3 regions of the Streptomyces sp. NPDC007917 genome follow, and region 2 is predicted to be linked to each of the others. Evidence: riboswitches for the same ligand, from Rfam matches in the RefSeq annotation. Region 2 holds a riboswitch; each other region holds the start of a gene.

What was found. A riboswitch is a leader RNA that binds a small molecule or an ion and turns the genes downstream of it on or off. The one in region 2 is predicted to bind cyclic di-AMP.
Region 1: another riboswitch for cyclic di-AMP. It lies ahead of ACFZDL_RS02800 (M23 family metallopeptidase); the one in region 2 lies ahead of ACFZDL_RS28500 (transglycosylase family protein).
Region 3: another riboswitch for cyclic di-AMP. It lies ahead of ACFZDL_RS18595 (NlpC/P60 family protein); the one in region 2 lies ahead of ACFZDL_RS28500 (transglycosylase family protein).

Annotation. Positions count from the first base shown of each region.
Region 1 covers NZ_JBIBKK010000001.1:656,219-663,802, forward strand. The annotation lists gene ACFZDL_RS02790 (HPr family phosphocarrier protein) at 1-190, shown strand, start outside; gene ACFZDL_RS02795 (GntR family transcriptional regulator) at 403-1,143, opposite strand; gene ACFZDL_RS02800 (M23 family metallopeptidase) at 1,425-2,249, opposite strand; cyclic di-AMP (ydaO/yuaA leader) riboswitch at 2,263-2,457, opposite strand; gene ACFZDL_RS02805 (pitrilysin family protein) at 2,689-4,071, opposite strand; gene ACFZDL_RS02810 (pitrilysin family protein) at 4,089-5,474, opposite strand; gene ACFZDL_RS02815 (DNA topoisomerase IV subunit A) at 5,687-7,584, shown strand, end outside.
Region 2 covers NZ_JBIBKK010000015.1:156,649-164,232, forward strand. The annotation lists gene ACFZDL_RS28475 (carbohydrate ABC transporter permease) at 1-378, shown strand, start outside; gene ACFZDL_RS28480 (DUF72 domain-containing protein) at 403-1,161, opposite strand; gene ACFZDL_RS28485 (hypothetical protein) at 1,158-1,397, opposite strand; partial or broken gene ACFZDL_RS28490 (phosphoribosyltransferase) at 1,660-2,298, shown strand; gene ACFZDL_RS28495 (dsRBD fold-containing protein) at 2,319-2,612, shown strand; gene ACFZDL_RS28500 (transglycosylase family protein) at 2,668-3,978, opposite strand; cyclic di-AMP (ydaO/yuaA leader) riboswitch at 3,984-4,165, opposite strand; gene ACFZDL_RS28505 (DUF4232 domain-containing protein) at 4,520-5,233, shown strand; gene ACFZDL_RS28510 (hypothetical protein) at 5,469-5,639, shown strand; gene ACFZDL_RS28515 (HEXXH motif domain-containing protein) at 5,768-7,584, shown strand, end outside.
Region 3 covers NZ_JBIBKK010000008.1:318,544-326,127, reverse strand. The annotation lists gene ACFZDL_RS18605 (peptidoglycan DD-metalloendopeptidase family protein) at 1-109, shown strand, start outside; gene pcrA (DNA helicase PcrA) at 230-2,719, opposite strand; cyclic di-AMP (ydaO/yuaA leader) riboswitch at 2,876-3,053, shown strand; gene ACFZDL_RS18595 (NlpC/P60 family protein) at 3,061-4,233, shown strand; gene ACFZDL_RS18590 (L,D-transpeptidase) at 4,314-4,961, opposite strand; gene ACFZDL_RS18585 (hypothetical protein) at 5,085-5,438, opposite strand; gene ACFZDL_RS18580 (NlpC/P60 family protein) at 5,742-6,809, shown strand; gene ACFZDL_RS18575 (homoserine dehydrogenase) at 6,906-7,584, shown strand, end outside.

The DNA of each region.
Region 1 (7,584 bases), on a different contig from region 2:
CCCCATCACGATCGCCAAGGCGGACGGCACCCCGGTCAACGCCGCTTCCATGCTCGCCGTGCTCGGCCTGGGCGCCCAGGGCGGCGAGGAGGTCGTCCTCGCCTCCGACTCGGACGACGCCGAGATCGCGCTCGACCGTCTGGCCAAGCTGGTCGCGGAGGGGCTCGAGGAGCTTCCGGAGACCGTCTGACTGACTCCACCCCGGACACGGCGCGGCCGCGGTGACCCACGACTGGGGACCGCGGCCGCACTGTTTGTCCCACGCGATACGGGGACGGCGCAAAACCGGGAACCACACAAAGCAGGGCCGGTGAAATACGGGAACGCGAAATCCGCGGGCGCGGAAATCCACGACCGCGACACACCGACGGTAATTCTCAGAAGTTGTATACGGGGCCGCTGTTAATTCCGGACGCCCGCCGTGTTTACGGAATGTTTCGAACTTCTCACGCGGGCGGGGCGGCGCAGCCGGTATTCCGACATCGAGCGCTCGGCGTGCGCCGCGGCGAGCGCCCGCGCGCGGTCGGCGTCGCCGCGCGCCACGGCGTCGACCAGCGCGCCGTGCTCGCCCCAGGACTCCACGGCCCGCAGCGAGACGTCGGAGCGCAGGGCGCCGCCCGGGGCGGACGGCGCCGCCCTGTGGGCCGGCTCCACCGCGTACACCCACGCGATCTTGCGCCTCAGCTGCACCAGCAGCCCGGCCAGGCTCGGGCTCCCGGAGGCCTGGGCCATCGTCTCGTGGAACCAGTCACCGAGCGGCCGCAGCTCGCCCAACTGCCCGCGCCGGGCCCGCTCCTGGCCGAGCCGGACCAGGCCGCGCAACACCTTCAGATGCGCCTCGGTGCGCCGCTGGGCGGCCCGGGCGGCCCCCAGCGGCTCCAGCAGCGCGCGGATGTCCAACAGGTCGGCGGCCTCCCGGTCGGACGGCTGCGCGACGCAGGCGCCCGCGTGTCTGCGGGTGGTCACAAAGCCTTCCGACTCCAGGGTGCGCAGCGCCTCGCGCACGGGCACGCGCGAGACGCCGTACCGCCGGGCGAGAAGTTCCTCGATCAACCGGCTGCCGGGCGCGAAGGTGCCGGAGACGATGTCGTCGCGGATCGCCGTGCACACCGCGTGCGCCGAAATCCGGTGACCGCCCTGCATCGCGGTCGTATCGCCGCTCACTTCCGGTCCCGCATTGTCGAACCTCCGCCTTAATCTCCGCGAAACGCAGCCGATTGACGCGTGTTCAGCGACTCTATTCTAAACAGCTTGAATTTCCGATAGGCACGGAGATTTCATGGATATTTTTGGCCAGGAGGGCGGGTGGCCAGGCGGTCGGATGGCCGGGTGGCCAGGCGGCCGGCGGCCGGGCGGCCGACCGGGTACGCCGAAGGCCCCCGGGTCCGTGGGACCGAGGGCCTTCGGGAAGCGAGCGGGGATGCTCAGATGTTCACACCGTGCGAGCGCAGGTAGGCGACGGGGTCGATGTCCGAGCCGTAGTCGGCGCTGGTGCGGGCCTCGAAGTGCAGATGCGGGCCGGTGACATTGCCCGTGGCGCCGGACAGGCCGATCTGCTGGCCCGGGGTGACCGTCTGGCCGACGGAGACCCCGAGGGACGACAGATGGCCGTACTGGGTGTAGGTGCCGTCGTTCATCTTGATCACGATGTTGTTGCCGTACGCGCCGCCCCAGCCGGCCTCGACCACGGTGCCGGAGCCGACGGAGTGCACCGGGGTACCGGACGCGGCGTGGAAGTCCACACCGGTGTGGCTGCCGGAGGACCACAGGCCGCTGGACGCCTGGTAGCTGGTGGAGACGTACGAGCCGGTGACCGGCAGCACGAACATGTTCAGCCGCTTCCGCTCGGCCTCGCGCGCCGCGCGCTCCTTGGCCTCGCGCTCCTGCTTGGCCTTCTTCGCGGCCGCCTCGGCCTTTCGCTTCGCCTCGGCCGCCTGCCGCGCGGCCTCCTTGCGGGCCGCGGCCTCGGCCTGCGCCTTGGCGGCGGCCTCCTCGGCGGCGCTCTGCTGGCTCTGCGCCTGGGCCTCGACCTGGTCGGCGAGCCCGTCGTCCATGGCGACCGCCTGGCGCAGCCCGGTGTCCTCGAAGCCGCGCGGGTCGTCCGTCGCGGCCAGGGCCGGGGCGGCGAAGCCGGCGACCACACCGGAGGCGGCCAGCGTGGCTATGCCCGCGAGGTTGGCGCCGGAACGGGCGGTGCGGGGGGCCCTGGTGGGGCGGCGGTGCTTCCCGGTGGTACGGGTGAACGCCATGGTCCGGCGCACTCCTTTCCTTCCCTCTCGCCTACCGGGTTAGCTGACGGGTTCGGAGCAGGAAGGTCTCCTACGGGCCCCTCCCCCGCGTGGGGAAGGCGTCCGATTCACCCCTGGGGATCACCCGTCCGGCGCCGTGGGCGGCGGACGAGGCTGGGTCCCCGGCTCCCCTGGCTCGCGCCGTACGGGGACTCGGCGATGGTTGTCCGTGCCGCGGGTGCGGCGTGTCTCGGTCGGACAACCGGACTGACGCTAAGCGTGATCGCTTTCGTTCACCAAACGGTTCCGCGTTTTTGTTGGTTTCCCCACAGACACGAACACCCAGACGGGCGACCTCTGCTATAAAGCGGGCGAATCGACCGGTGAGACGATTCGAAAAACAGGACCCCTGGCGCCTGAAACGGCGTCAGGGGTCCTGTTTTGTCGGGCCGTCAGGCCGTCAGCCCTGGATGACGCGCACCTCGCCGATGCCGAGCGCCTTGACCGGCTCCTCGATCTGCGAGGCGTCACCGACGAGCACCGTGACCAGCCGGTCGGACGGGAAGGCGCTCACCACCGCGGCGGTCGCCTCCACCGTGCCGGTCTCCGCGAGGCGCGCGTACAACTGCGCCTGGAAGTCGTCCGGCAGGTGCTGCTCGACCTGGTCGGCGAGCGTGCCCGCGACGGCCGCCGCCGTCTCGTACTTCAGGGGGGCCACCCCGACCAGGTTCTGCACGGCGACGTCGCGCTCGGCGTCCGTCAGGCCCTCTTCCTTCAGCGTGCCCAGCACCTTCCACAGGTCCTCCAGGGCGGGGCCGGTGACCTCGGTGGCCACCGAGCCGCTGATGGCCAGCATCGCGGCGCCCGTGGCCCCTCCGGAGGCGTCCGGGGCCGCGGAGCGGAGCACCTGGCCGAAGGCGCGCACGCCGTACGTGTAGCCCTTCTCCTCACGCAGCACGCGGTCGAGCCGGGAGGTCAGGGTGCCGCCCAGGCAGTAGGTGCCCAGCACCTGGGCGGGCCAGACCCGGTCATGGCGGTCGGCGCCGATCCGCCCGATGAGCAGCTGGGTCTGCACCGCGCCCGGCCGGTCGACGATGATCACGCGGCCGGTGTCGTCGGCGGTGATCGGCGGCATGGGGCGGGGCTCGGCGGCCCCGCCCGTCCAGGCGCCGAGGGATTCGGCCAGCGCCTTGTCGAGGTCGACGCCGGCCAGGTCGCCGACGACCACGACGGTCGAGGAGGACGGGCGGACATGCGCCTCGTAGAAGGCCCGCACGGCCGCGGCGTCGATGCCCTCGACGGTCTCCTGGGTGCCCTGACGCGGCCGGGACATCCGGGCCTCGGCCGGGAACAGCTCCTTGGACAGCGCCATCGAGGCGCGCCGGGCCGGGTTGGCCAGCTCGTGCGGGATCTCGTCCAGGCGGTTGCGCACCAGCCGCTCGACCTCGCCCTCGGGGAAGGCGGGGGCGCGCAGCGCGTCGGCCAGCAGGCCGAGCGCCTTGGGCAGCCGGGAGACGGGGACCTCCAGGGACACCCGGACGCCGGGGTGGTCGGCGTGGGCGTCCAGGGTGGCGCCGCAGCGCTCCAGTTCGGCGGCGAACTCCTCGGCGGTGTGCTTGTCGGTGCCCTCGGACAGGGCGCGAGCCATGATCGTCGCGATGCCGTCGAGCCCGGCCGGCTCGGCGTCCAGCGGGGCGGCGAGGTTGATCTCCACGGCGACGACCTGCTGGCCGGGGCGGTGGCAGCGCAGCACGGTCAGCCCGTTGGACAGCTCGGCGCGCTCGGGGGCCGGGAAGGCCCACGGCTTGGCGGCACCCGCCTGCGGCTGCGGGTGGAAGGTCATGGCGGTGACGGCGTCGCTCACTGGGCCGACTCCCCTTCTGCGTCGTTGTCGTCGGCTGCTGCGCCGTTGTCCGTGGCGTCGGCGTCGGCCTGCTCGGCACCCTGGAGCGGTTCGTACACCAGCACCGCGCGGTTGTCGGGGCGCAGCCTGGCCTGGGCCACGGCCCGCACCTCCTCGGCCGTCACCTGCAGGACGCGCTCGACGGCGGTCAGCGCCAGCTGCGGGTCGCCGAACAGCACCGCGTAACGGCACAGCTCGTCGGCTCGGCCGCCGACGGTCGCCAGCCGGTCCAGCCACTCGCGCTCCAGCTGGGCCTGGGCGCGCTCCATCTCCTCGGGGGTCGGCCCCTCCTCGGCGAACCGGGCCAGCTCCTCGTCGACGGCGGCCTCGATGTCGGGGACCTCCACGCCGCCGGAGGTCTTCACGTCCAGCCAGCCGAGCGAGGGGGCGCCCGACAGCCGCAGCAGGCCGAAGCCCGCGGCCACCGCCGTACGGTCCCGGCGCACCAGGCGGTTGTGGAGGCGGGAGGACTCCCCGCCGCCCAGGACGGTCAGCGCCAGGTCGGCGGCGTCGGCCTCGCGGGTGCCGTCGTGCGGCAGCCGGTAGGCGGCCATCAGGGCGCGGGCCGGGACCTCCTCCTCGACGACCTCGCGCAGCTGTCCGCCGATCACCTCCGGCAGCGTGCCGTCGCGGGGCGGGCGCTTGCCGTCGTGGGAGGGGATGGTGCCGAAGTACTTCTCGATCCAAAGCAGCGTCTGCTCGGGGTCGATGTCGCCCACGACCGCCAGCACGGCGTTGTTCGGCGCGTAGTACGTGCGGAAGAACTCGCGGGCGTCCTCCAAGGAGGCCGCGTCCAGGTCGGCCATCGAGCCGATCGGGGTGTGGTGGTACGGGTGGCCCTCGGGGTAGGCCATGGCGACCAGGCGCTCGAAGGCCGTGCCGTAGGGCACGTTGTCGTAGCGCTGGCGGCGCTCGTTCTTGACGACGTCGCGCTGGTTCTCCAGGCTCTCCTCGTCCAGCGCGGTCAGCAACGACCCCATGCGGTCCGCCTCGAGCCACAGCGCCAGCTCCACCTGGTGGGCGGGCATCGTCTCGAAGTAGTTGGTCCGCTCGAAGCTGGTCGTCCCGTTCAGCGAGCCGCCGGCGCCCTGCACCAGTTCGAAGTGGCCGTTCCCCTTCACCTGCGCCGAGCCCTGGAACATCAGGTGCTCGAAAAGGTGAGCCAGGCCCGTACGCCCCTTGACTTCGTGGCGCGAGCCGACGTCGTACCACAGGCAGACCGCCGCGACCGGGGTCAGGTGGTCCTCGGAGAGCACCACCCGCAGGCCGTTGGCCAGCCGGTGCTCGGTCGCTGTCAGGCCGCCGGAGCCGGCTTGTTCCGTGGCCGTGTGACCCATGGGCATGTACGTCCCTTCGATCGCGGGATGAAGCGCGTGCGAGCCGCTTGAAGTGCGGTCCTGTCACTGTATGCAAGCGCACGGACATCTGGCGAAGTTCCCGCCGGGGAATCTCACGGACGGCCGTTGTCAGTGGCCCGTTCCACACTTGTCGGTGGCCCGGTCCACAATGGTCGGCGTCAGATCCCGCCTCGGCAGTTGAAGGAGCCGCAAGCGCGATGGCCCGCCGCAGCACGAAAACCCCTCCGCCGGACGACTTCGAGGAGCGCATCCTCGACATCGACGTCGTCGACGAGATGCAGGGCTCCTTCCTCGAGTACGCGTACTCGGTCATCTACTCGCGCGCGCTGCCAGACGCCCGGGACGGGCTCAAGCCGGTGCACCGGCGCATCCTCTACCAGATGAACGAGATGGGCCTGCGGCCCGAGCGCGGCTTCGTCAAGTGCGCCCGGGTCGTCGGCGAGGTCATGGGCAAGCTGCACCCCCATGGCGACGCGTCGATCTACGACGCGCTGGTGCGCATGGCCCAGCCCTTCTCGATGCGGGTGCCGCTGGTCGACGGCCACGGCAACTTCGGCTCCCTGGGCAATGACGACCCGCCCGCGGCGATGCGCTACACCGAGTGCCGGATGGCCTCGGCGACCTCGCTGATGACCGAGTCGATCGACGAGGACACGGTCGACTTCGCGCCGAACTACGACGGCAGCGAGCAGGAGCCGCTGGCGCTGCCGGCCGCCTATCCCAACCTGCTGGTCAACGGTTCCTCCGGGATCGCGGTCGGCATGGCGACCAACATGGCCCCGCACAACCTGGGCGAGGTGATCGCCGCAGCCCGCCATCTGATCAAGCACCCGGCCGCTGACCTGGACACCCTGATGCGGTTCGTGCCGGGCCCCGACCTGCCGACCGGCGGCCGGATCGTGGGCCTGGGCGGCGTCCGGGACGCGTACGAGAAGGGGCGCGGCACCTTCAAGATCCGCGCCACGGTCTCCGTGGAGACCGTGACGGCGCGCCGCAAGGGCCTGGTCGTCACCGAACTGCCCTTCACGGTCGGCCCCGAGAAGGTCATCTCGAAGATCAAGGACCTGGTCGGCGCGAAGAAGCTGCAGGGCATCGCGGACGTCAAGGACCTCACGGACCGCGAGCACGGCCTGCGCCTGGTCATCGAGGTCAAGAACGGCTTCAACCCCGAGGCCGTACTGGAGCAGCTGTACAAGCTGACGCCGATGGAGGAGTCCTTCGGCATCAACAATGTGGCGCTGGTCGACGGCCAGCCGCTGACGCTGGGGCTCAAGGAGCTGCTGGAGGTCTATCTCGACCACCGCTTCGATGTGGTGCGGCGGCGCAGCGAGTTCCGGCGCGGCAAGCGGCGGGACCGGCTGCACCTGGTCGAGGGCCTGCTGGTCGCCCTGCTGGACATCGACGAGGTCATCCGCCTCATCCGCTCCAGCGAGAACGCGGCGCAGGCGAAGGAGTCCCTGATCGCCCGCTTCCAGCTCTCCGAGGTCCAGACGCAGTACATTCTGGACACCCCGCTGCGCCGGCTGACCAAGTTCGACCGGATCGAGCTGGAGTCGGAGCGCGACCGCCTCAAGGCGGAGATCGAGGAGCTGACCCGGATCCTGGAGTCGGACGCCGAGCTGCGCAAGCTGGTCTCGGCGGAACTGGCCCAGGTGGCCAAGAAGTTCGGCACGCCGCGGCGTACGGTGCTGCAGGAGTCGGCGGACGCCCCGGTGACCGCGGTGCCGCTGGAGGTCGCCGACGACCCGTGCCGGGTGCTGCTGTCCTCGACCGGCCTGCTGGCCCGCACGGCCAACGGTGAGCCGTTCCCGGGCGAGGGCCAGGCCAAGCGCGTCAAGCACGACGTGATCGTCTCCGCGGTCCCGGCCACGGCCCGCGGGGACCTGGGGGCGGTGACCTCGACCGGGCGGCTGCTGCGGCTCGCGGTGGTCGATCTGCCGATACTGCCCGAGACGGCCGGCGCGCCGAACCTGGCGGGCGGGGCTCCGATCGCGGAGTTCCTGTCGCTGGAGGAGGGCGAGGAGCTGGTGTGCCTCACCACACTCGACGAGTCCTCACCGGGTCTCGCGATCGGCACGGAGCAGGGCGTCGTCAA
Region 2 (7,584 bases):
TTCGGCGTCTTCTGGATGCGGACGTACTTCCGGGGCAGCGCACGGGCGGTGATCGAGGCGGCCCGGATCGACGGCGCGAACACCTGGACCACGCTGTGGCGGGTGCTGGTCCCCATGGGCCGCCCGGCCATCTCCACCATGGTGGTCATCACCTTCATGTGGACCTGGAACGAATTCCTGATGGCGCTGGTCATGGTCAGCGACGAGGCGCACCGCACGGTCCCGCTGGGCCTGGCCTTCTTCCAGGGGCAGCACAGCTCGGACGCGGCGCTGCTCGCGGCGGCCTCGGTGCTCATCGCGCTGCCGGTGGTCGTCGTCTACGTGGCCCTCCAGCGCCGGTTCATCGAGGGCATGCTCGGCGGCGCGGTCAAGGAGTGAGCGTTCCCCCGGGAGCGGGGCCGGTCACAGGTCGGGGGTGCGGCTCACCTCGCGCCCGCGCCGCTCCATGGCCCGGGCGAAGACCACGGCGTCATGGACGGCCGCCCCGCCCGGGTCGTTGTTGAAGTACGCGTAGACATCGGCGCGCTCGGGCCAGGCCTCGGCCACCCGGCGCGCCCAGGCGGTCAGCGACTGGGGGCTGTAGCGCGGCGCGGGCTTGGCCAGGCCGTGGTGGAAGCGGACATAGCCCCACCCGGCCGTGCGCCACAAAGGGGTCACCGGCCGGGCGGCGGCGTCCGCCCAGCACAGCGCCGCGCCGCGGTGCTCCAGCACCTTCCGGACCTCGTCGGTCCACCACGAGTCATGGCGGGGCTCCACGGCCACCCGCGTCCCGGAGGGGAAACAGCCGAGCGCGGTGTCCAGCAGCCCGCTGTCGGCGCGCAGGGTGGGCGGCAGCTGCAGCAGCACGGGCCCCAGCCGGTCGCCCAGGCCCTCCGCGTGCCCCATCAGCCGCGCGACGGGCTCCTCGGGGTCCTTGAGCCGCTTGATGTGGGTGAGATAGCGGCTGGCCTTGAGGGCCATCACGAACCCGTCGGGGGTGCGCTCCCGCCAGGCGGCGAATTGCTCACGGGTGGGCAGCCGGTAGAAGGCGTTGTTGGACTCGACGGTGGCGAACCCCCGGGCGTACTCCTCCAGCCACAGCCGCTGTGGGCAGCCGGACGGATACAGGACGTCGCGCCAGTCCTTGTACTGCCACCCCGAGGTGCCGACGAGGACGGTCATGCTTCACCCGGATGCCATGGGGGCCACTGGCCCGGCCGGTCGACCCAGTGGACCTGCTCCGGGTCGTCCAGGTCGATGGCCGGGAACAGCCGTCGCACGCGCGGCTCGAACTCCTCGCGCTCCAGCTGCTCCCAGCCCAGGCCGCGCAGCCACACCCGCCGGTATCTGCTGTCCGCGTCGTACGCGTCCACGAAGACGAGATGGCCGGACTCGCTCGGATCCGTGGCGTTCTCCATCGGTCTCCTAGTGAGGGATTGGCTCCCCTGACGTGTGATAGGTTCATTACGCCCCGTAAGGGGCCGGTTCGGGCTGGACCGCAACCCTCGGGTTGGAAGCCCCCCTCCTTCGGGTGGGGGAGCGGAGTCACGGTTCCAGGGTGGGTCGCCCCCACCGGTTACGCGCGCCGACGGGGCCAATTGGGTCCCCGTCGGATTGCGCACGGGGGAATCTTCGGGTGGAGTCGTAAGAGCGGGGTCTCCCTGTACCAGGGGGTGAGTCATGATCTTCGTCGACCGCGCGGACGCCGGGCGGCGGCTGGCCGCCCGGCTGCGGTCCCTGAGCGGCGAGGATCCCGTGGTGCTCGGGCTGCCGAGGGGCGGGGTGCCGGTGGCCTTCGAGGTGGCGCGGGAGCTGAAGGCGCCCCTGGATGTGATCATCGTCCGCAAGCTGGGCGTCCCCTTCCACCGCGAGCTGGGCTTCGGCGCCATCGGCGAGGGCGGGGTGCGCGTGGTGCACGACGCGATCGTACGGATGAGCCGGGCGGGCGAGGAGGAGCTCCAGGAGGTGGAGCGGGCCGAGGGGGAGGAGCTGGCCCGGCAGGCGCGCCGGTTCCGGCGCGGCCGGCCACGGGTCGCGGTCGGCGGCCGGACGGTGATCGTCGTGGACGACGGGATCGCCACCGGCGCCACGGCCCGGGCCGCCTGCCGGGTCGCGCGGGCCCAGGGCGCGGCCCGGGTGGTGCTGGCGGTCCCGGTCGCACCGCCGGACGCGGCCGAGGCGCTGCGCCAGGACGCGGACGACGTGGTGTGTCTGTCCACCCCCGCGGAGTTCTCGGCGGTGGGCGAGTGGTACGAGGACTTCTCCCAGACCAGCGACGCCGAGGTGGTCGAACTGCTCTCCCGGTCGACCGGGATGCCGGGTCGGGCGCATCCTGGTAGATGAAGCAGGAGGTGATGACCGCGATGGAGACGATCGTGGGATGCGACATCGAAATGGAGTTCCGTGAGCTCGGACCCCTGACCGAGGCGGTCGTCCGGCTGAGGATGCACGACGGGACCGAGATGCTGGCTCAGGGCCGGGCGAACCGGAACCCGGACGACCCGTCTCAGCCGCGGGTCGGCGAGGAGATCGCGGCGGCGCGTGCGCTGAACAACCTCGCTCACCGGCTGATCTCGAAGGCCGGCGGTGACATCGAGGAGGTCACGCACGCGAAGGCACATCTGGTGATGTAGGGCGGATCTGCCGCGGCACCGGGCCGCGGCAGAGCACCCTTCACTCACCCGCCTCTCAGATCTGGACGCCCTTGGAGCGGAGATAGGCGAGCGGGTTGACGTCCGAGCCGTAGTCGGGGCCGGTGCGTATCTCGAAGTGCACATGCGGCCCGGTCACATTGCCGGTCGCCCCTGAGCGGCCGATCTGCTGGCCGCCGGACACCGTCTGGCCGACGTGGACGGACAGCGCCGACATGTGCGCGTACTGGCTGTACATGCCGTCGGGGTGGCGGAGCACGACCTGGTAGCCGTACGCACCGCCCCAGCCCGCGGCGACCACCTCGGCCGAGCCCACCGCGCGCACCTGGGTGCCGGTGGCGACGGGGAAGTCGACGCCGGTGTGGTGGCCGCTGGACCAGTTGCTGCCGGAGACGCCGTAGGCGGTGCCGATGGCGTGGCTGGCGACCGGCGTGGTGAAGGATGCCGACGAGGAGGACGAGTGCGCCGCCGAGCCGGACTGCTTCTTGGCGCGCTCACGGGCCTTGTTGGCCTGCTCGACCCGCTGCTTGGCCGCTTGCTCGGCGCGCTGCTTGGCCCGGTCGGCCGCTTCCGCGCGCTGCTTGGTCTGGTCCGTCCGCCGCTCGGCCTGGGGCCGGCTCTCGCGCGCCTGTCCGGCGGGGGAGCGGCTTGTGTCGAGGGTGAGCCGCTGACCGGGGTAGATCAGGTCCGGGTCGCCGCCGATGACCCGGCGATTGGCCTCGTAGAGCCGCTGCCAGCCGCCGACGCGGTCCATGTCCTGCGCGTCGGCTATCCGGGACAGCGTGTCGCCGCTGACCACGGTGTACGAGGAGCCGGAGCGCCCGGTGGTGGCCGCGCTCCGGTCGACGGCCTTGGGAGTGGCCCTAGGAGCGGCCTCGGTCTTCGGCGTGGCTTTCGGGGCCGCGTTGGGAGCGGTCTGTCTCGTGCCGGAGTTGCCGGAGCTGCCGGGCGAGACGTCCGCGGGCTGGCCGCCGCGGGTCAGACCCGCCTTGACCGAGCAGACCGGCCAGGCGCCGGGGCCCTGGGCGTCGAGCACCTTCTCGGCGATGGCTATCTGCTGGTCCTTGGACGCCAGATCGGCCCGGGGCGCGAAGGACGTCCCGCCGTACGCCTCCCAGGTGGACTGCGAGAACTGCAGACCGCCGTAGTAGCCGTTCCCGGTGTTGATGCTCCAGTTGTCGGTGGACTCGCACTCCGCCACCTTGTCCCAGGTGTCGACGGAGGCGGCGTTCGCCTGGCCGACGCCTATGAGGGGCAGTGCGACGCCGGCGCCGCCCGCGGTGAACGCGAGCGAGGCGCGGGAGACGCGGCGTGGTCGGGGCCGACGGTGACGTCCGCGTGCAGCCATTGAGCTCATCCTCTCCTGACGCCTGCGAGGTGAGCTGTCGGGTTCGGGCGGGAGCTGCCCGGCCGCGCCCTTCTCGGTGCCCCCGGCACCGTGGCGCGACTTCACCCCTAGCCGTCCCGCCCGCGATCGCGCGGCACGGCGCCTACCTGGTTCCCCCGCTCCTGCCGTGACAGGTCGTCGTGTCACTCCTCCGCCACGGCAGGACTCGGCGCTCCGGCGAGGGAGAGACCCGTGCATGGAATGCGCCGGGTGCGGCACAGTAAACACATCGTTTTGGTCACGACAAGGTCTCGACGGGCCTGTGTCCGGAAATCGATCAGGCCCCCGGTGAACTGTGATTCACGTCACCACATTCCGGATGGGGTGAATGTGGCGCGGAATCCGCAATGCCGAATTGCGCCTGTTATGCGATTAATGCGGTCGCAGACATAAGGGCGCCGAACGGGGGAAGAGGAGCCGAAGGGGAATGGACGGGGAATGTCGGGGCACTCGGCGCGGCGGCTGACGAGCCGCCAGATGCCCGACCCACAGGAGGTTGCCCATGGCTCAGCGGTACGGCGGGACGCCCGCGAGGCGCCGACCGCCGGTCTTATCCGTATCCGCACTGCTCATCGGCGCGCTGGCCGCTGTCACGGCCTGCGGAGCCGAGGAGGACTCGGGGGCGCCGGCGCCGCCCGGCTCCGCCGACGCGCCCCACTCGGCCACCAGCGGTGCCCGGCCCGGCACGGCCGAGCCGGGCACCGCCGGGCGCCGTTCCGCCGAGGCGTCGACCCCCGGGAAGGCGCCGAGCGCGGCCAAGCCGTCCGTCGCCACCGAGGGCGCGTCCGCGGCCCCGCCCACCGTGCGCCGTATCTGCTCCAAGGGCCAGCTGAAACTCTCGACCGGCCGGGCGGATATCGGCGCGGGCAATGTCTATGTTCCCCTGGCCTTCACCAATACCGGTGAGACCAGTTGCACGCTGACCGGCTTTCCCGGGGTTTCCCTGCTGGACGCCCCGGGCTCGGCTATCGGTGACCCCGCCACCCGCCGGGGACCGGCGCGGCCCACGGTCGTCCTGAAACCCGGCGACAGCGCCCACGCGAGTCTGCACACCCTCAACAAAGGCTTGTCCGACAAGCCCTGTTGGCGGACCGCGGCCGAAATTCGCGCCTACCCGCCGGACTCCTACCGCTCCATGAAGACGTCGGCGCGCTCCTTCCAGGTCTGCGGGGGCGTATTCGAAGTCACCGCCCTCGAGCCCGGTTCCCAGCCCTGACCCGGAGCGCCGCGGCCGGGCGCGGAACACCGTCCCCCGCCCCGCGCCCGACCGGACGCGCCGGAAATGAATTGGCCGGGAAGCGCGGCCACATGACGCCCAAGGGTGTCCGAAAATCTTGATGGGCCCGACACCCACTGGCCCCTTCCGCCCTTCCGCAATCATTATCGGGTGGGTCACCATGTGAAGAGGCCTCGCCTGAGCCGGCGCGGAGCGTCTAGAGGGGGACGATGTCATGGAGCGAGCGGCGACCGGGGTCGAGACGGAGTTGGTGGACCTGTCGGGAACGACGCTCGAAGAACTGGGCGACAGCCAGGAGTTCACTCTCGCGACCCAGCGGTTGCTCGATCTCGTACAGTCCCCGCCGACACCCTCGACCTCCTCCGCGAACGGACCGGGCTGTTGATGCGATCCCGGCGTGGCGCGGCAGCATTCACCCCACCGAGAAAGGCGGCCATGCCGGCGGACGGTTCAGCCGACCCTCCTTGCCTGCTCCCGACCCTGGGACGCAAGCAGCCGCTCTCCGGGTCACGGATGAGCCGCCACCACCGGCTGTCCACGGCGTGCTTCGAGGAGCTGGCGCATGGCGGTGGGGGAGCGGCGGCGATCGCCGAGTTACGGGCGGGCCAACGCAGCCGCCTCATGCTCCTGCTACGCGCGTTGACCGAGTTCGCCTCCCGCCATCCCCAGGTGCCGGGGCCGCTGCCCGCACCATGTGAGGCGTGGGAGCTGGTGATAAGGGCCGAGCGGCACAGCCCGCTGAGCGTGGAGCGGCTGCTGCTGCACCCACCGGTCGGCGCCTGGCTCAGCCGCTGTCTGCGCAGGTTGCGCGGCATCGTGGGGGAAGGAGAGCAAGAGACAACAGCGGTCCCGCTCTGGCTGGAGACCGGCTATCTGCACACCGTGGCCGCTTCGGCGGCTCTCCTCGCGGGGATCGACTTCAGGATCCCGGTCGGGGTCCGCGACGGCGGGGTGATGCTGCCGGCGCTGGGCTTCGTCGACCTCGCAGGCTGTGATGTCCCTGTCGCCGAGATCGTCGCCGACGGCGCGGGCGGCCGAGCCGTACGGGCCGGCTCGCGCGCTGTGCCGCTGCCTTCCGACCTCACCCTGGACGCCAAGGGCTGGCACCCCCTGAGACGGCTGCACGGCCGCCACCCCGACCACCCCTGCTCGCCCTACCTGGACGACCTCGACCCCTACCGGGACTTTCTGCGCCCCACCGCTCCGGCGCGGCTGAGCGAACCGGAGGCGCGGCGGTGGCAGGAACACTTCGACAGCGCCTGGGCGCTCGTCGCCGGGCAGAGCAATGTGGATCCGGCCGGTGTCGCCGGCTGTCTGCTCTCCGTCGTCCCCGTGCGGTACCCCGCGCGGACGGAACCTTTCAGCGCGTCGTCACCCGAGGCCTACGGCTGCGTCCTGCTGAACCCTCCCACCGATCCGGCCACCCTGGCCGCCTCGCTGATCCACGAGGCCCAGCACGTCAAACTGAGCGCCCTGCTGGACCTGGTGCCCCTGATGCACGGCGGCACGGAGGAGAGCCACTACGCGCCTTGGCGCATGGATCCCCGCCCGCTGCGGGGCCTGCTGCACGGCGTGTACGCCTTCTTGGGCGTCACGGCGTTCTGGCAGGCCTACAGACATGTTGCAGCGGACGAGACCACGCGGACCGTCGCGGAGTTCGAGTTCGCGCTACGGCGCGCGCAGACCTCCCACGGGCTCCGGACGCTGCGCACCCACGCGGACCTCACCGACCTGGGCGACCGCTTTCTGCGGGGGGTCGAGGACCGACTGGCCGCGTGGTTCACGGAGCCCGTGTCCGAGGGCCCGCTGCGCGCCGCCGAGGACATCAACCTCGATCACCGGCTGCTCTACCGACTGCATCATCTGCACCCGGACCCCGGCCGGACCGGGCAGTGGGCGCGGGCCCGGCGGCTGGGCCGGCCCGCTCCGGACACCCTCCCCACGACCGCGCTGCGTGCGTCCCGGACGGCGGTGGCGGCGCGCCCGGACCTCATGCGGCTGCGCCTGCGCGACCCGGCCGGCTTCGCCCTGCTGCGGGAGAAGCCGGAGGAGCATCCCTTCGACGGTGCGGACGCCCTGCTGAGGGCCGACCTCGACTGGGCCGCCGGGGACACCGTGGCCGCGCTGGACGGCTACCGCGATCGTCTCGCCGAGCGCCCTGACGACCTCCCGGCATGGTCGGGGCTGGCCCTGGCCATGCCCCCTGGCCCGGCCAGGGAGGCGCTGCTGGACTGCCCGGAAGTCGTGCTCGCGGTGCACCGGGCGCTGCGAGACCCGGCCGGCGGCGGCCCCGACCCGGTGGCTCTCGCCCACTGGATCGGGACCCGCCG
Region 3 (7,584 bases), on a different contig from region 2:
CTCAGGCAACTCCACCGGGCCTCATCTGCACTTCGAGGTGCACCCCGGCGGTGGCTCGGCCATCGACCCGCTGCCGTGGCTGCGCACCCACGGGCTCGACCCGACGTAAAACCACGGCCCGGCGCGGACCACGGCCCGGCCCAAGCCACAGCACACGACGTGAACCACGGCCCGGCGCAGGAGCGACGGGCCCGAGCCGACGCAGGCGGCCCGGGCGGCCCCGCTCCCCCTACAGCTTCTCCACCGGCGCGTACCGCAGCAGCAGCCGCTTGGGCTTCTCGTCGCCGAAGTCGATCGTCGCCTCCGCGTTGTCCCCGCTCCCCTTCACCGCGACCACGGTGCCGAGCCCGAAGGCGTCATGCGTGACCCGGTCGCCGATGGCCAGCGCGACCACCGGCCGCTCCTTGGCCCGGCGGGTGGCGAAGCCACCGGCCCCGGCCCCCGCCCTCGAACGCGACGAGGACAGCGAGGACGCGACCCCCGAGACGGCACCGCCGGCCCCGACGGGGCCCATGGACGCCGACGGGGTGGCGGGCCCGGTCCGCTGCCAGCGCACGAACTGGTCCGGGATCTCCTCCAGGAAGCGGGACGGCGGGTTGTACGCGGGCTGGCCCCAGGCGCTGCGCATCGTCGACCGGGTCAGATACAGCCGCTCGCGCGCCCGCGTGATGCCGACGTACGCCAGCCGCCGCTCCTCCTCCAGCTCCTTGGTCTGGCCGAGCGCCCGCATGTGCGGGAAGACCCCGTCCTCCATGCCGCTGAGGAAGACGACCGGGAACTCGAGGCCCTTGGCGGTGTGGAGCGTCATCAGCGTGATGACCCCGGCGCCCTCGGTGTCGTCGTCCGGGATCTGGTCGGAGTCGGCGACGAGCGCGACCTGCTCCAGGAACTCCGCGAGCGTGCCCGGGTTCTCCTCGCCGCGCTCCTGCTCGTACTCCAGGGCGACGGCCGCCAGCTCCTGGAGGTTTTCGATGCGGGTCTCGTCCTGGGGGTCCGTGGACGCCTGCAGCTCCGCCAGATAGCCCGTGCGCTCCAGTACCGCCTCCAGCACGGTGGCCGGCCCCGCGCCCGACTCGGTGATCGTGCGCAACTCCTCCATCAGGACGTTGAACCGCTTCACCGCGTTTGCCGAGCGGGCCGCCATGCCGTACGCCTCGTCGACGCGGCGCAGCGCCTGCGGGAATGTGATCTTCTCGCGCAGCGCCAGCGCGTCGATCATCGCCTCGGCGCGCTCACCGATGCCGCGCTTGGGCACGTTCAGAATCCGGCGCAGCGGGACGGAGTCCTCCGGGTTGGCCAGCACCCGCAGGTACGCGAGGACGTCGCGGACCTCCTTGCGCTCGTAGAAGCGCACACCGCCGACGACCTTGTACGGCAGCCCGACCCGGATGAAGACCTCTTCGAAGACACGGGACTGGGCGTTGGTCCGGTAGAAGACGGCGACGTCCCCGGCCCTGGCGTCGCCCGCGTCCGTCAGCCGGTCGATCTCGTCGGCGACGAACTGCGCCTCGTCGTGCTCGGTGTCGGCCACATAGCCGGTGATGGTCGCCCCGGCGCCGGCATCGGTCCACAGGTTCTTCGGGCGCCGGTTCTCATTGCGCTCGATAACGGCGTTGGCCGCGCTGAGGATCGTCTGGGTGGAGCGGTAGTTCTGCTCCAGGAGGATGGTCGTGGCGTCCGGGTAGTCCTCCTCGAACTGGAGGATGTTCCGGATGGTGGCGCCCCGGAAGGCGTAGATCGACTGGTCGGCGTCGCCCACCACGCACAGCTCGGCGGGAGGGATCACCTCGCCGCCGTCGACGGCCTCCGCCGGGCCCGTGCCCACCAGCTCGCGCACCAGCGTGTACTGCGCGTGGTTGGTGTCCTGGTACTCGTCGACCAGGACGTGCCGGAAGCGGCGGCGGTAGTGCTCGGCGACGTCGGGGAAGGCCTGGAGCAGATTGACCGTCGTCATGATGATGTCGTCGAAGTCGAGGGCATTGGCCTCGCGCAGCCGCGACTGGTACATCGCATACGCCTCGGCGAGCGTCTTCTCGAAGCCGTCCGAGGCCTGTCCGGCGAAGGTCTCCTCGTCGATCAGCTCGTTCTTCAGGTTGGAGATCTTGGCGCTGAAGGACTTGGGCGGATACCGCTTCGGGTCGAGGTCCAGGTCCCGGCACACCAGCGCCATCAGCCGCTTGGAGTCGGCCGCGTCGTAGATCGAGAAGGAGGACGTGAAGCCGAGCTTCTTGGACTCCCGGCGCAGGATGCGCACACAGGCGCTGTGGAAGGTCGACACCCACATGGCCTTCGCGCGCGGGCCGACCAGCTCCTCGACCCGCTCCTTCATCTCGCCCGCGGCCTTGTTGGTGAAGGTGATGGCGAGGATCTGGCCGGGGTGCACCCGGCGCGAGCCGAGCAGATGCGCGATGCGGTGGGTGAGCACCCGGGTCTTGCCGGACCCGGCGCCCGCGACGATCAGCAGCGGCGAGCCGGTGTGCACCACGGCGGCGCGCTGCTGCTCGTTCAGCCCCTGCAGGAGGGCGGCCGGATCCACCGCGGGACGCGCCGCGCCGTCGCGGTAGTACGCCTCCCGGGGCGCGGGCGCGTCGAACCGCCCGTCGAAGAGGTCGTGCGGGACGGCCTCAGCGGCGGGCCGGCCGTCGTCCTCGGGCGGCGGGGGCTCCTCGTCCGGGGGTCCGAGATCCGCCAGGAAGCTGTCGTCAAAGAGGCTGCTCATCGCTCACCGAGTTTAGGCCGCCCCACTGACAGCGTATGCGTGGATGTCACAAAACGGTTTCGGGGCAATTCGAACACCCGCCTTCACATGAGCACCACAAGCCCACTACCGTCCTCCGTCAGGCGGTCCGGAACCCGTCGGCGACCACGCCGGCACGGGCTGTCTCCGCCGAGTCCGGCCCCGCCGCGAGGCAGCCGGAGCCGGGGACCCAAAGACACCACTGGGGTGAATCGGCCCATGTGGCGACGCCAGCCGTCCGCCGCCCGGGCCGTAGGGCAGCCTTCCGACGCCCGAACCCGACAGCTAACCCGGTAGGCGGTCCACGGAAGGAGTCGCCTCCCTTGGCGTCGCACCGCAAACCGCGGACCCGAATACTGGATTCGGCCACCGGCCGCCGCACCGCCGTCGGGGTCACCACGGCCGCCCTCGCCTCCGTCACCCTCCTCTCCCAGACGGCGAGCGCCGAGCCCGGCAAGCCCAAGCCGACGGTCGAAGAGGTCAAGAAGAAGGTCGACACGCTCTACCACCAAGCCGAAACCGCGACCCAGGCCTACAACGCCGCCAAGGAGCGCACGGGCGAACAGCGCGCCAAGGTCGACCGGCTGCTGGACAGCGTCGCCAAGCGCACCGAGAAGCTGAACGAGGCACGCCGCAAGCTGGGCAGCTACGCGGCGGCGCAGTACCGCAACGGCGGCATGGCCTCCAGCGCCGCGACCCTGCTGTTCGCAGGCGATCCGCAGGACATCTTCGACCAGTCCCATCTGATGGACCGGCTGACCGGAGAGCAGAAGCATGCCGTCGACGACTTCCTGACCCAGCAGGCCAAGGCCGCCAAGGAGCGTACGAAGGCCGGCGAGAGCCTGGCCTCGCTGACCCGGTCGCAGGAGCAGCTGAAGACCAAGAAGAAGACCGTCCAGGACAAGCTCACCCAGGCCCGTCAGCTGCTGTCGAAGCTGACCGCCGAGGAGAAGGCGCGGCTGGCGGCGATCGAGAAGAAGAAGGAAGAGGAGGCCCGGCGCAAGGCGGCGGAGCTGGCGCGCAAGCAGCGGGAGGAGGCGGCGAAGCGGGCACAGGAACAGCAGCAGCAGGAGGAGCAGGCAGACGGCTCCGGCTCGTCAGGCTCCTCCGGGTCCTCGGGCACTTCCGGTTCCTCGGGCTCGTACGCCACCAAGGCCGACAAGGCCATCGCCTTCGCGCGCTCGCAGCTCGGCAAGCCGTACGTCTGGGGCGCCACCGGCCCCAACTCCTACGACTGCTCGGGGCTCACCCAGGCCGCCTGGAAGACCGCCGGGGTCTCCCTGCCGCGCACCACCTGGGACCAGGTGAAGGTCGGCACGCGCGTGTCGACCTCCGACCTCCAACCGGGCGATCTCGTCTTCTTCTATGACGACATCAGCCATGTCGGCCTCTATATAGGCGACGGAATGATGATCCACGCCCCGAAGCCGGGCGATGTGGTCAAGAAGGCGCCGATCACCGAGATGCCGATCTACGGAAGCGTCCGCCCGGCCTGACGGCTTCCCGCCTCCCCGGGCCCCGAAGGAGCTCCCCGGGCCCCGAAGGGGCTCTCCGGGGCCCGGGGAGGCGGCACGGCTCAGGTGCCGGGCTTGCGGCCGTAGACGTACACGTCGTCGCCGTTGCGCAGCAGGCTCCAGTACTTCTTCGCATCGCCCTTGCGCATGTTGACGCAGCCGTGGGAGCCCGGCGGCGACCACACGCTGCCCGCGATGGAGTGGAAGGCCTGGCCGCCGTCGAAGAACTGGCTGTACGGCATCGCGACGTCGTAGAGCGTCGACCAGTGGTCGATGTCCCGCCAGTAGATCTTCTTCAGCCCGCCCCGGGTCTCATACCGGTCACGGCCGGTGCGCACCGGCACCGGGCCGAACTTCAGCCGCGAGCCGTCCTGGATCCAGCTCAGCTGGCGGGTGAGGTCCACACAGGCGATGCGGCCCTTGTTGGTGGGGCACTTCCTCGCCTTGTTCGGATTGTGCCCGGCCGCCTTCTGCGTGTTGATCAGCTTCATCACGCCCCAGGTGACCGGCCCGGCGTAGCCGATCGTGGGGCTGATCCCATGGTTGATCTGGAACTGCTGGACCGCCCGGCAGTCCGTCCGCGACTGCCGCCCGTCCACCGGGCGGCCCAGGAACTTCTCCACCTGCTTCTGGTACGGCCCGACACTCGTCGTGCACGACGAGGCGGCCTGCGCCGGGGTGCCGAGCGCGACCGCCAGCGGCACCACCATCCCCGCCACCCCCAGGGCCACGCCCGTACGGCGGCGCCATCCCCCAAGTACCCCCACTGCCCGCTCCCTTCGGCTGCCTTGCCCGGTAAGACAGACGACGGCGGCAAGAGGTTGTGCGGAAAATCAGGTCCACAGGACGGCGATGAAGATGTTGGCCGTGGTCAGCAGCCCGACCGCGCCGAGGGCCGCCGATTCGACCTTCTCCTCGTCGCGCTTCACATAGACCAGCCCCAGGATCACGATCAGCAGCGCCAGCTTCACACCGATCTTGATGTTGTTGACGCTGTTGTCGTCGGCCTGGTTGAGCCCCACCAGCGCGGCACCGGTCACCAGCATGGTCAGCGCGCCGTGCAGCATCCCCGGGGTCATCCGCCCCTCGCCCGCGCGCATCGGCTTCAGCTGCGCCAGGAAACCGCCGAGCAGCGCGGCGATGCCGACGATGTGCAGCCCGACGAAAACATTGATGAGGACGTCCATGGTTGGCGAGCGTAGCCCTGCCCATAGCAGCCCCCGGCAACCGGGTGGGCCCAGATCGCCGCTTCGGTCACGGCCGCCCCGCGAGTCATCGGCGGTCGTGCACCGGACGGTCGGTTACGGGCATCAGGGCACCGAAACCGTCCACTCCCGTTCATCGCACCGCCCGTCCGCGCCCGCCCGCCTAGCTTCCTCCCCCAGGTGGCAGTGCGCTTCCCGTTTGCCGAGGGTCCCCGCCTCATGGGCGGGCTGCCACCTGCCCGACCGGGCAAGGACCACGCAGGAAAAGGATGGTGACCCGCCGCCGTGGCGTCGCACAGGAAGCCCAAGCAGCGCTCGCTCACGGGCGGGACCGCCTGGACCGCCGCCATCGCCCTCGCGGGGGCCGCCGCCACCGTCATCGGCGGCACCGGCCACGCCGAGACCCGTCCCACCCCCGCCCAGGTGCGGGCGAAGGTGGACCAGTACCAGCGGGAGGCCGAGGAGGCCAACGAGAAGTACAACGGCGCGAAGGAGAAGGCGGACAAGGCCCGCCAGGCGCTCGACCGGCTGCGCGACGAGGCGGCCCGGGGAACGGCGCGGCTGAACGCCTCGCGCAACGCGCTGGGCGCCTTCGCCACCGCCCAGTACCGCTCCGGCACCGTCGCGCCCACCCTCCAGCTCGCGCTGTCCTCCTCCCCCGAGCAGTTCCTGCGCCGGGCCTCGCTCGCCAACCGTGCGAGCAGCCGCCAGGCCGCCACCGTCGCGGGCCTCTCCCGCCAGTCCCGGACGTTACGCCGGCTGCGCGGCGAGGCGCAGGACCAGCTCGACCGATTGCGCGGCGCTCAGGCGGCGCTCGCGCGCCACAGGGGCGTCGCCCGCAAGAAGCTCGCCGCCGCCAGGGCCCTCCTCGACCGGCTGACCGACGAGCAGCGCCGCCGCTACGCGGCCCGGGAGGCGGCCCAGGAGGCACGGGAGGCCCGGAAGGCACGCGAGGCACTGGAGGCCCAGAACGCACGGCCCGGCGCCGCGTCGTACGCCGCGTCGGGCCGTGCGGCCCGCGCCGTCTCGTACGCGTACGGGGCGCTCGGCAAGCCGTACGTCTGGGGCGCGACCGGCCCGCACGGCTACGACTGCTCGGGGCTGACCCAGGCCGCCTGGCAGGCCGCCGGGGTGGCCCTGCCGCGCACCACCTACACCCAGATCAACGCGGGCCGACGGGTCTCGCGCACCCAGCTCGCCCCCGGTGACCTGGTCTTCTTCTACTCCGGCGTCAGCCATGTCGGCCTCTACATCGGCGGCGGCCTCATGATCCACGCCCCGCGCCCCGGCGCGCCCGTCCGCGTGGCGCCGATCGACCAGATGCCGTTCGCGGGCGCCACCCGCCCCGCGTAGGGGTCCGCGCAGGGGTCCGCGCGGGGGCGGCCGGCGGCCCGCGCGTAGCGTTCTGGCTGATCAGCGTCGAGCCGCGCGCGAAGGAGCCCCGCACCCGTGTCGGACGAAACCGCGGACGAAACCGCCGCCCCGGCCCCCCTTGTCCTGTCCGGCTACGGCCGGGTCGGCCAGGCCTACGCCGAGCACCTGGCCGCGCACGGCGAAGCCCTCGCGCGCCAGTACGGGGTGCGTCCGCGCCCGGCGGCCGTACGGGCCGGCTCGGCCGAGTACCTGCCGCCGGCCGGCGGTACGGACGCCTGGGCGCCCCCGCCGCCCCGGTCCGCGTGGGGCCCGCTGCCGCCGCTGGCCGAGACGCTGGACCGTACGGGGGCCGGGGTGCTGGTCCAGTGCGTGCCCTCCTCCCCCGAGGTGCGCGACCAGGCGGCCGCCGAGGCGCTGCTCGCCCTGCGCCGCGGCGTCCACGTGGTCACCGCCACCAAGAGCCATCTGCTCAGCCACTGGCGGGAGCTGGACCGGGCCGCGGCCGAGGGCGGCAGCCTGATCAGGATCTCGGGCGCCACCGGCGCCGCCCTGCCCGCGGGCGACCTGGCCAGGACCGGTGTGCGCGGCCTCGGCTGCCGTACGATCCGCGCCTGCCCGAACGGCACCGCCACCTTCGTGCTCGACCGCCTCGCGGCCGGTGACTCCCTGGCCGGCGCGGTCGCCGAGGCGCGGCGGCGCGGCATCGCCGAGGCCGACCCCGGCGCCGATCTGTCCGGCTCCGACGCCGCCACGA